Regions from separate parts of the Arthrobacter sp. Y3221048 genome, predicted to be linked through region 1. Evidence: riboswitches for the same ligand, from Rfam matches in the RefSeq annotation. Region 1 holds a riboswitch; the other holds the start of a gene.

The links. Region 1 has a riboswitch for cyclic di-AMP ahead of AC5RVS_RS11875 (C40 family peptidase). Riboswitches for the same ligand answer to the same signal wherever they lie in the genome.
Region 2: another riboswitch for cyclic di-AMP. It lies ahead of AC5RVS_RS12335 (M23 family metallopeptidase); the one in region 1 lies ahead of AC5RVS_RS11875 (C40 family peptidase).

What each region holds. Positions count from the first base shown of each region.
Region 1 covers NZ_JBNHHX010000003.1:646,430-649,631, forward strand. The annotation lists gene AC5RVS_RS11870 (aldehyde dehydrogenase family protein) at 1-1,261, opposite strand, end outside; cyclic di-AMP (ydaO/yuaA leader) riboswitch at 1,685-1,849, shown strand; gene AC5RVS_RS11875 (C40 family peptidase) at 1,853-2,749, shown strand; gene AC5RVS_RS11880 (MDR family MFS transporter) at 3,124-3,202, shown strand, end outside.
Region 2 covers NZ_JBNHHX010000003.1:747,693-750,894, forward strand. The annotation lists gene AC5RVS_RS12330 (NlpC/P60 family protein) at 1-572, opposite strand, end outside; cyclic di-AMP (ydaO/yuaA leader) riboswitch at 676-849, opposite strand; gene AC5RVS_RS12335 (M23 family metallopeptidase) at 967-1,737, opposite strand; cyclic di-AMP (ydaO/yuaA leader) riboswitch at 1,743-1,955, opposite strand; gene AC5RVS_RS12340 (iron-dependent transcriptional repressor DtxR) at 2,054-2,749, opposite strand; gene serC (phosphoserine transaminase) at 2,997-3,202, shown strand, end outside.

The DNA.
Region 1 (3,202 bases):
CGGCCAGGTTCTCCGTGATGACACCGGAGGTCAGGCCGTAGTTCGTGTCGTTCGCCAGCTTCACCGCCTGTTCCGGGCCGTCCACCTCCATGATGGTGGTCGCCGAACCGAAGATCTCCTCGTCGTAGATCCGCATCTCCTCGGTGATCCCGGAGAGCACCGTCGCGGGCACCACGGCTTGGGCCGCCTTCCCGCCGCCGGCCAGCACCGTCGCGCCCTTGGACACGGCGTCGTCGATCAGTGCGTACTGCCGGTCCGCCGAGGCCTGGGTGACCTGCGGTCCGATCACCGTGTCCTGCTTCATCGGGTCCCCGGTGGGCAGCGTGGCGACTTTCTCCGCGAACCGGCTCGAGAACTCCTCGGAAATGCTGCGGTCCACGATCACGCGGTCCACCGACATGCAGATCTGCCCGGCGTTCATGAACGCGCCGAAGGTCGCCGCCTGCACGGCGTAGTCGACGTCCGCGTCTTTGAGCACCATCAGGGAGTTCTTGCCGCCGAGCTCAAGCACCGCAGGCTTCAGGTTCTGCGCCGCGAGCGTGCCGATGATGCGTCCCACCTTGGTGGAACCGGTGAAGTTCACGTTGCGCACGCGGGGGTCGGAGATCAGGGTGCTCACCACATCGTTCGCGTCCGCCCGGTCATTCGTGATGACGTTCAGCACCCCAGCGGGCAGGCCCGCGTCCAGCAATGCGTCCGCCAGGAACAGGCCGCAGGCCAGCGGCGCGTCCTCGCTGGGCTTGAGCACCACGGTGTTTCCGACGGCCATCGGGATGGCCATGGCCCGCATGCCCAGGATGAACGGCGCGTTCCACGGAGACAGCGCCGCTACCACGCCGTAGGGCTGCCGGACGGAGAACGAGAACTTGCCGGGCAGGTCGGTGGCCAGCACGTCGCCACGAGGTGCGGTGGTGGCTGCCGCTGCCGCGCGCAGGATGTTGGCGGCCAGCTGGACGTTGAAACCGGCCCAGACCGCCACACCACCCACTTCGCCGGCCATCAACTCGATGCCCTGCTGCATCCGGTCTTCAAACAGGTCGGCAGCTTTCAGGAAAATCTTCGCCCGCTGGGTGGGAGGCGTCGCGGCCCACGCGTCGAAGGCCGCCGACGCCGCGTCGACCGCTCGCGTGACATCTTCCGGTCCGGCGGCCGCGACAGTGGCGAAGGCTTCGCCCGTGTAGGGGTTGATGTCCTCGGTGGTCTTGCCGGAGGCTGCCGGGACGTGCTCGCCGTTGATGATCAACTCACGTGTGATGGGCATGGCGCTCATTCCTTTCCGAAGTGGCTGGGCCACGCCGCCGGCCACAGCCGAAGCGCCGGCCGTCCCCGCGGCCCGGATAAGGCGGAGCCTACTCCCGCCGTCGTGCTCGGACAATGGCCGCCCTGTTGCAGGGGAGAACGGCCCGGATCAACGACGGCCGTGATGCTCCCCACTCTTCAAGGCGCCAAGGCACAGGAAAGCGGTGCGATCGAGGCCATTTTGTTCCTGCCGATGTACTCCCCACCGCCCTCGACTGCGCCTGAATCCGGAGCAGGAAGCCGGTGTCATTCGGTGACTCTCAGGTTATCCACAGGTAAATTTCAGGGCTTGGACAGTTATCGAACCGTTATGTACTGTTTTCAACACATCGGCGATCATCCGCTGATGTCCTCGGAGGGTATTGCCTAGCTCTGCCAGCCTTTCCGGGTTCGTTCGCTAGACATCTGGCAGAGGCGGGGGACCCACTTTCCGGGCCCCTCTTGGGGCTCTTGGGGTTAAGCCGTACGGAGTGCATACCGCGCTGCCGCACGGCCGGGTGACTCCCACCCGAACCCGACAGCTTACCTCGCAGGCATTGGGAGAGGTATCTTCTTGCTGCTCAAAAACAATCGCGCACGCCACCGTGCCACCCCGGTCCGCAACACCACCGTGGCCGGTCTGTCCCACGCCGTCTCATCCCGCGCCGGCACCGTCGGCCGCGGCGCCGCCGTGGTCACGGCCGCCGGTGGCCTGATGCTGGGTGCCGGCCTGCCGGCCAACGCTGCCGCCGATGTCACCGTCCCGACCTACGGTGCCGCCGACGTAACCGGCACCGTTGCCGCTCCGGCCAACGCCGGCTTCGAGGTGGAGCGCGCTTCGGTTACCAGCTCCACTGCCGACGCCGGTGCCACCACGCACACTGTGGTCGCAGGCGACACCGTCGGCACGATTGCCGCCCAGTACGGCAAAAATGTGCAGGACGTGCTGGCCATCAACGGCCTTGGCGCTTACTCCATCATTTACCCGGGCGACCAGATCGCGCTGACCGGATCCGCGCAGTCCGGTGGCGGCCAGGCAGCCCAGGGCAACGGCGGAGCCGCTACGACCCTGGCTGCGTCGACAGACGCCGCGACGGTCTCGCTGGCCAGCGCCGACATCAAGCCCGCCTCCACCAGCGGAAACCAGAGCATCGTGGACATCGCCATGTCCGGTCAGGGCACGCCGTACGTCTGGGGCGGCACCTCCACCGCCGGCTGGGACTGCTCCGGCTTCACTCAGTGGGTCTACGCCCAGGCTGGCGTCGACCTGCCCCGCCTCAGCCAGCACCAGGGCAGCGCCCTGACCCCGACCAGCAACCCGAAGCCGGGCGACCTGGTGGTGCAGAACGGCGGCGGCCACACGGGCATCTACTTGGGCGACGGCAAAATGATCAGCGCCCTGAACCCGAGCCAGGGCACCATGGTGCACGACGTGAACGCCATGCCCGTTACCGGTTACTACACGATGTAACCACCCCTCATGCCCCTGGAACGGCCATTCCCCCCAACGGCAGTTCCAGGATCACAGGGAAGCCTCGTCGGCCATGCGCCGGCGGGGCTTCTCCTCTTTTAACGCGCCGCAGGACTTCGCCTCCTCGTATCACGCGGCGGGCTTCTCCTCTTTAAGGGGACCCGATTGGGAACTCTTCACGCTGCGCCCTCCCCCGCCGGTCGGAGGTTTTCTCCCGGCGGCGAGCATCGGCGTCGTTGTTTATTTGCGGTTGCCGCGCTCTGGGAATAGGAGTCAGCGGGGGCAGGTTAAGCTACTACTCTGCCGTAGGCTCGGCGTTCTAGGGCTATTTCCGGCCGCCCGCAACAGCACGAACTCCACCCGAGGATTCTCCCGTGAATAAAGAACCGTCGACGAAAAGAGCCTCGGCGCAACCCGGATCAGCCAACGGCGGAGGGTTGACGGCTGACGAAT
Region 2 (3,202 bases), 100 kb from region 1:
AGGACGGTGTTGTAGCCGGCCCAGCCGCCGTGGATGGCCTGGCCGTTGCCGACGTAAATGGCCACGTGAGCCACACCGGCACCGCCGTTGGCGTAGTAAATGATGTCGCCCGGCTGCGGGGTGGACACCTGCGTGCCGTAGGCAAAGAACTGTGCGGGGGCAAGGTCGCCCACCGCGAAGCCTGCCGCGCGCAGGGCGTTCTCGACCAGGGCGGTGCAGTCCTGGCCGACACCGATCTGGCCGTATGCGGCCGCGACGATGGCGCCGGCGGCTCCGCTGGCGGCAGCTTCGTCGGCCTTCTTGACGGTTTTGGTTTCGTTCGACCCGGCGTCGTTGCCGGTCGTGGGGGTGATCTCGTTGGAGACGGCCTGGACAACTGCCTCCGGCGCGGGGGTGGAGGTGATCCCCGCACGTTCGAAGGTCAGCTTCACGGCTGCGGAGGCCTGCACGGCTTCCACCTGCACGCGGGCCGGGGCGTCGACCCCTCGGTCAGCGCTGACAGCCTGGGCCGGGATGGTACCGGTCAAAACCAGGCCGGTAGCGGCGGCGATCACGGCACCCTGACGTCCCATGGTTCCCGCATTCGCGGACACAGCCTTGGAAATCGTCTCAAGCGGGCTCGTGCGGACGGGGGTCGCACGATGGCGGCCCGCAGTAATGCTCTTGGACACGGTCTGTACCTCTCCCAAATGCCTGCGAGGTGAGCTGTCGGGTTCGGATGGGAGTTCATCCGGCCGGCCGGCGTGCGGGCTGGTGGCCCGGGCCTGATCGGCTTTACCCCAAGGACACCGTGCGATGTCCGGGAAGTGGTTCCCCCGCCTCTGCCATGCGAATCGGTGCGAACGAACTTCGGGCGACGGCAGAGTTCGGCATTCCGCCCGAAGGTGCCAGGCTGTGGGCGACTGGCACGGGTGAAACCTTATAACAGTTTGCGGGTTGTGTCACGTTCCGGTTACGGCGTGTTGGTCACAGCCAGCCGGTGGGGTCCACCAGCTTGTCGTTGACCATCACTTCGAAGTGAAGGTGGCATCCGGTTGAGGCTCCGGTCGTGCCGCTTTGGCCCACCATCTCCCCGCGCTGCACGGTGGCGCCGACCGACGTGTCGATGGTGCTCAGGTGGTTGTAGGTGGTCTTCAGGCCGTTGCCGTGGTCCACCACGATCCGGTTGCCGCCGCCGCCGACCTGGAAGCCTGCCTCGACGACGGTTCCGCCGGCTGCCGCGTGGACCGGAGTGCCACAGGCTGCTCCATAGTCCTGGCCGGTGTGCAACTCCCCGGCATAGCCGGTGATCGGACTGACGCGGTAGCCGAACGGCGACGTCATGGTCATCTCGTCCATCGGCTGCGAGAGGGAACCTTCGCTGCTGACAACCTTGGCGTTGCTGCCGGAAGCGACCATGACCTGCTTCAGCTTCGTGTCCGGGTCGAACTTGCTGGTCAGCCCGGCACGCTCAAACGTCAGGCGCGCTTCGGTGGCGGCGGAGATGCTGCTGCTGGCGGCCGGAGCCTCCTGCGGGGCGTCGGCCGTGGCGCCGGCCGTCGTCGGGAGCATCACTGTCAGGGCCATCCCGGACGCGGCTGCGACGATCGCGGTTTTATGCCCGACGTCGCGTGCGGCTGCTGCTACCGGCGACGGCGCCGGCTGGGCGCGGCGGCGGCCGGGTGTCGCGGCACGTGGGCGTGAGTGTTCGACCGGGGCGGATGAACGGCGCCGTCCCGAGGCTTTGTGACCTGCCAAAATTCTTTACCTCTCCAAAGCGCCTGCGAAGTTAGCTGTCGGATTCGAGTCAAGAGAAAACTCGGCCGCACCGCACACAGCGTGAGTGGAACGATTCACCTACGCTTTGCCCGCTGCGGCTTCACCCCAAGGCAGCGTACAAACTGCCGCTTGGTGGGTCCTCCGCCCCTGTCTCACGGATACACGCCTCCGCCGACAGGGTTCGGCTTGCGGAGGGTGTGGGATCGATGTCTCGATACCCCGGTCAACTATACGTAAAACTCCCCGAAAGTAATAAATCCGTTATCCGTGGTGCGTGTATTTAGGGGACAACGTTTCATCGCATTGATACAAAGATGTGCGCGGCAACTTCCGGAGGCAGTTCCAAGGCACCGTCGATCCCCGGCACGCGCACGGAAATGTACTCGCCGGCGGTCTCCAGTTGAAGGCTTGCGCCGGGCTTCAAGCCGCCCTCTTCCAGCTGGAGCAACAGTTCCGGTTCCACCTGGATGGGCTCCGCCAGCCTGACTATGCTCACCTGTTTATCGGCCGTGTAGCTGCCCATGGCCTGTGCCAGATTGAGCACGCCGGAGGTGAACTCTTCGGCCGGCTGGCCCCCGAGCGCTTCCAAACCGGGGATGGGATTGCCATACGGCGAAACCGTTGGCCTGCCCAGCAGTTCGTAGAGCCGCTGCTCGACCCGCTCGCTCATCACGTGTTCCCAGCGGCAGGCCTCGTCATGCACGTAGGCCCAGTCCAGTCCGATGACGTCGGAGAGCAACCGCTCGGCCAGCCGGTGCTTGCGCATCACTTCGGTCGCTTTTCGCCGGCCCAGTTCGGTCAGCTCGAGATGCCTGTCGCCGGTGACGACCACGAGTCCGTCCCGCTCCATCCGCCCGATCGTCTGCGAAACCGTCGGGCCAGAGTGGCGCAGCCGCTCGGCGATCCTGGCGCGCAGCGCAACGATGTTCTCTTCTTCGAGCTCGAGGATAGTGCGCAGGTACATCTCGGTAGTGTCGATGAGATCAGTCAATGGCTTCTTGCTCCTCGGCGCGGTTAAAGGCTGCTCCAGCAGCATGCATGAGGGTGTTCTCCCCTCACCAGCCTAGCCTGTTTTCCGTGCCCGACCGGCAGCTACGCCGCGGGCTGACGCGCCATGCGGCCAACGCAACAATGCCGGGTTCAACTAACGGCGGCCCTTGGCGTTGGGGCAGAATGAAACGGGCGTTCAACGGCGAACCGCCATCGAGATCATTGCCCCCACGCCAGGAAAGGTATTCATGAGCGATACCCAGTCCATCAGCATTCCCGCCGACCTGCTCCCCAAGGACGGGCGCTTTGGCGCGGGACCGTCCAAGGTCCGTCCGGAACAGGTCGACGCCCTGGTCGCCGCCGGCCAGAACCTGCTGGGCACGTCGCACCGCCAGGCACCGGTGAAGAACCTCGTGGGCAGCGTCCGCGAGGGGCTTAAGTCGTTCTTTAAGGC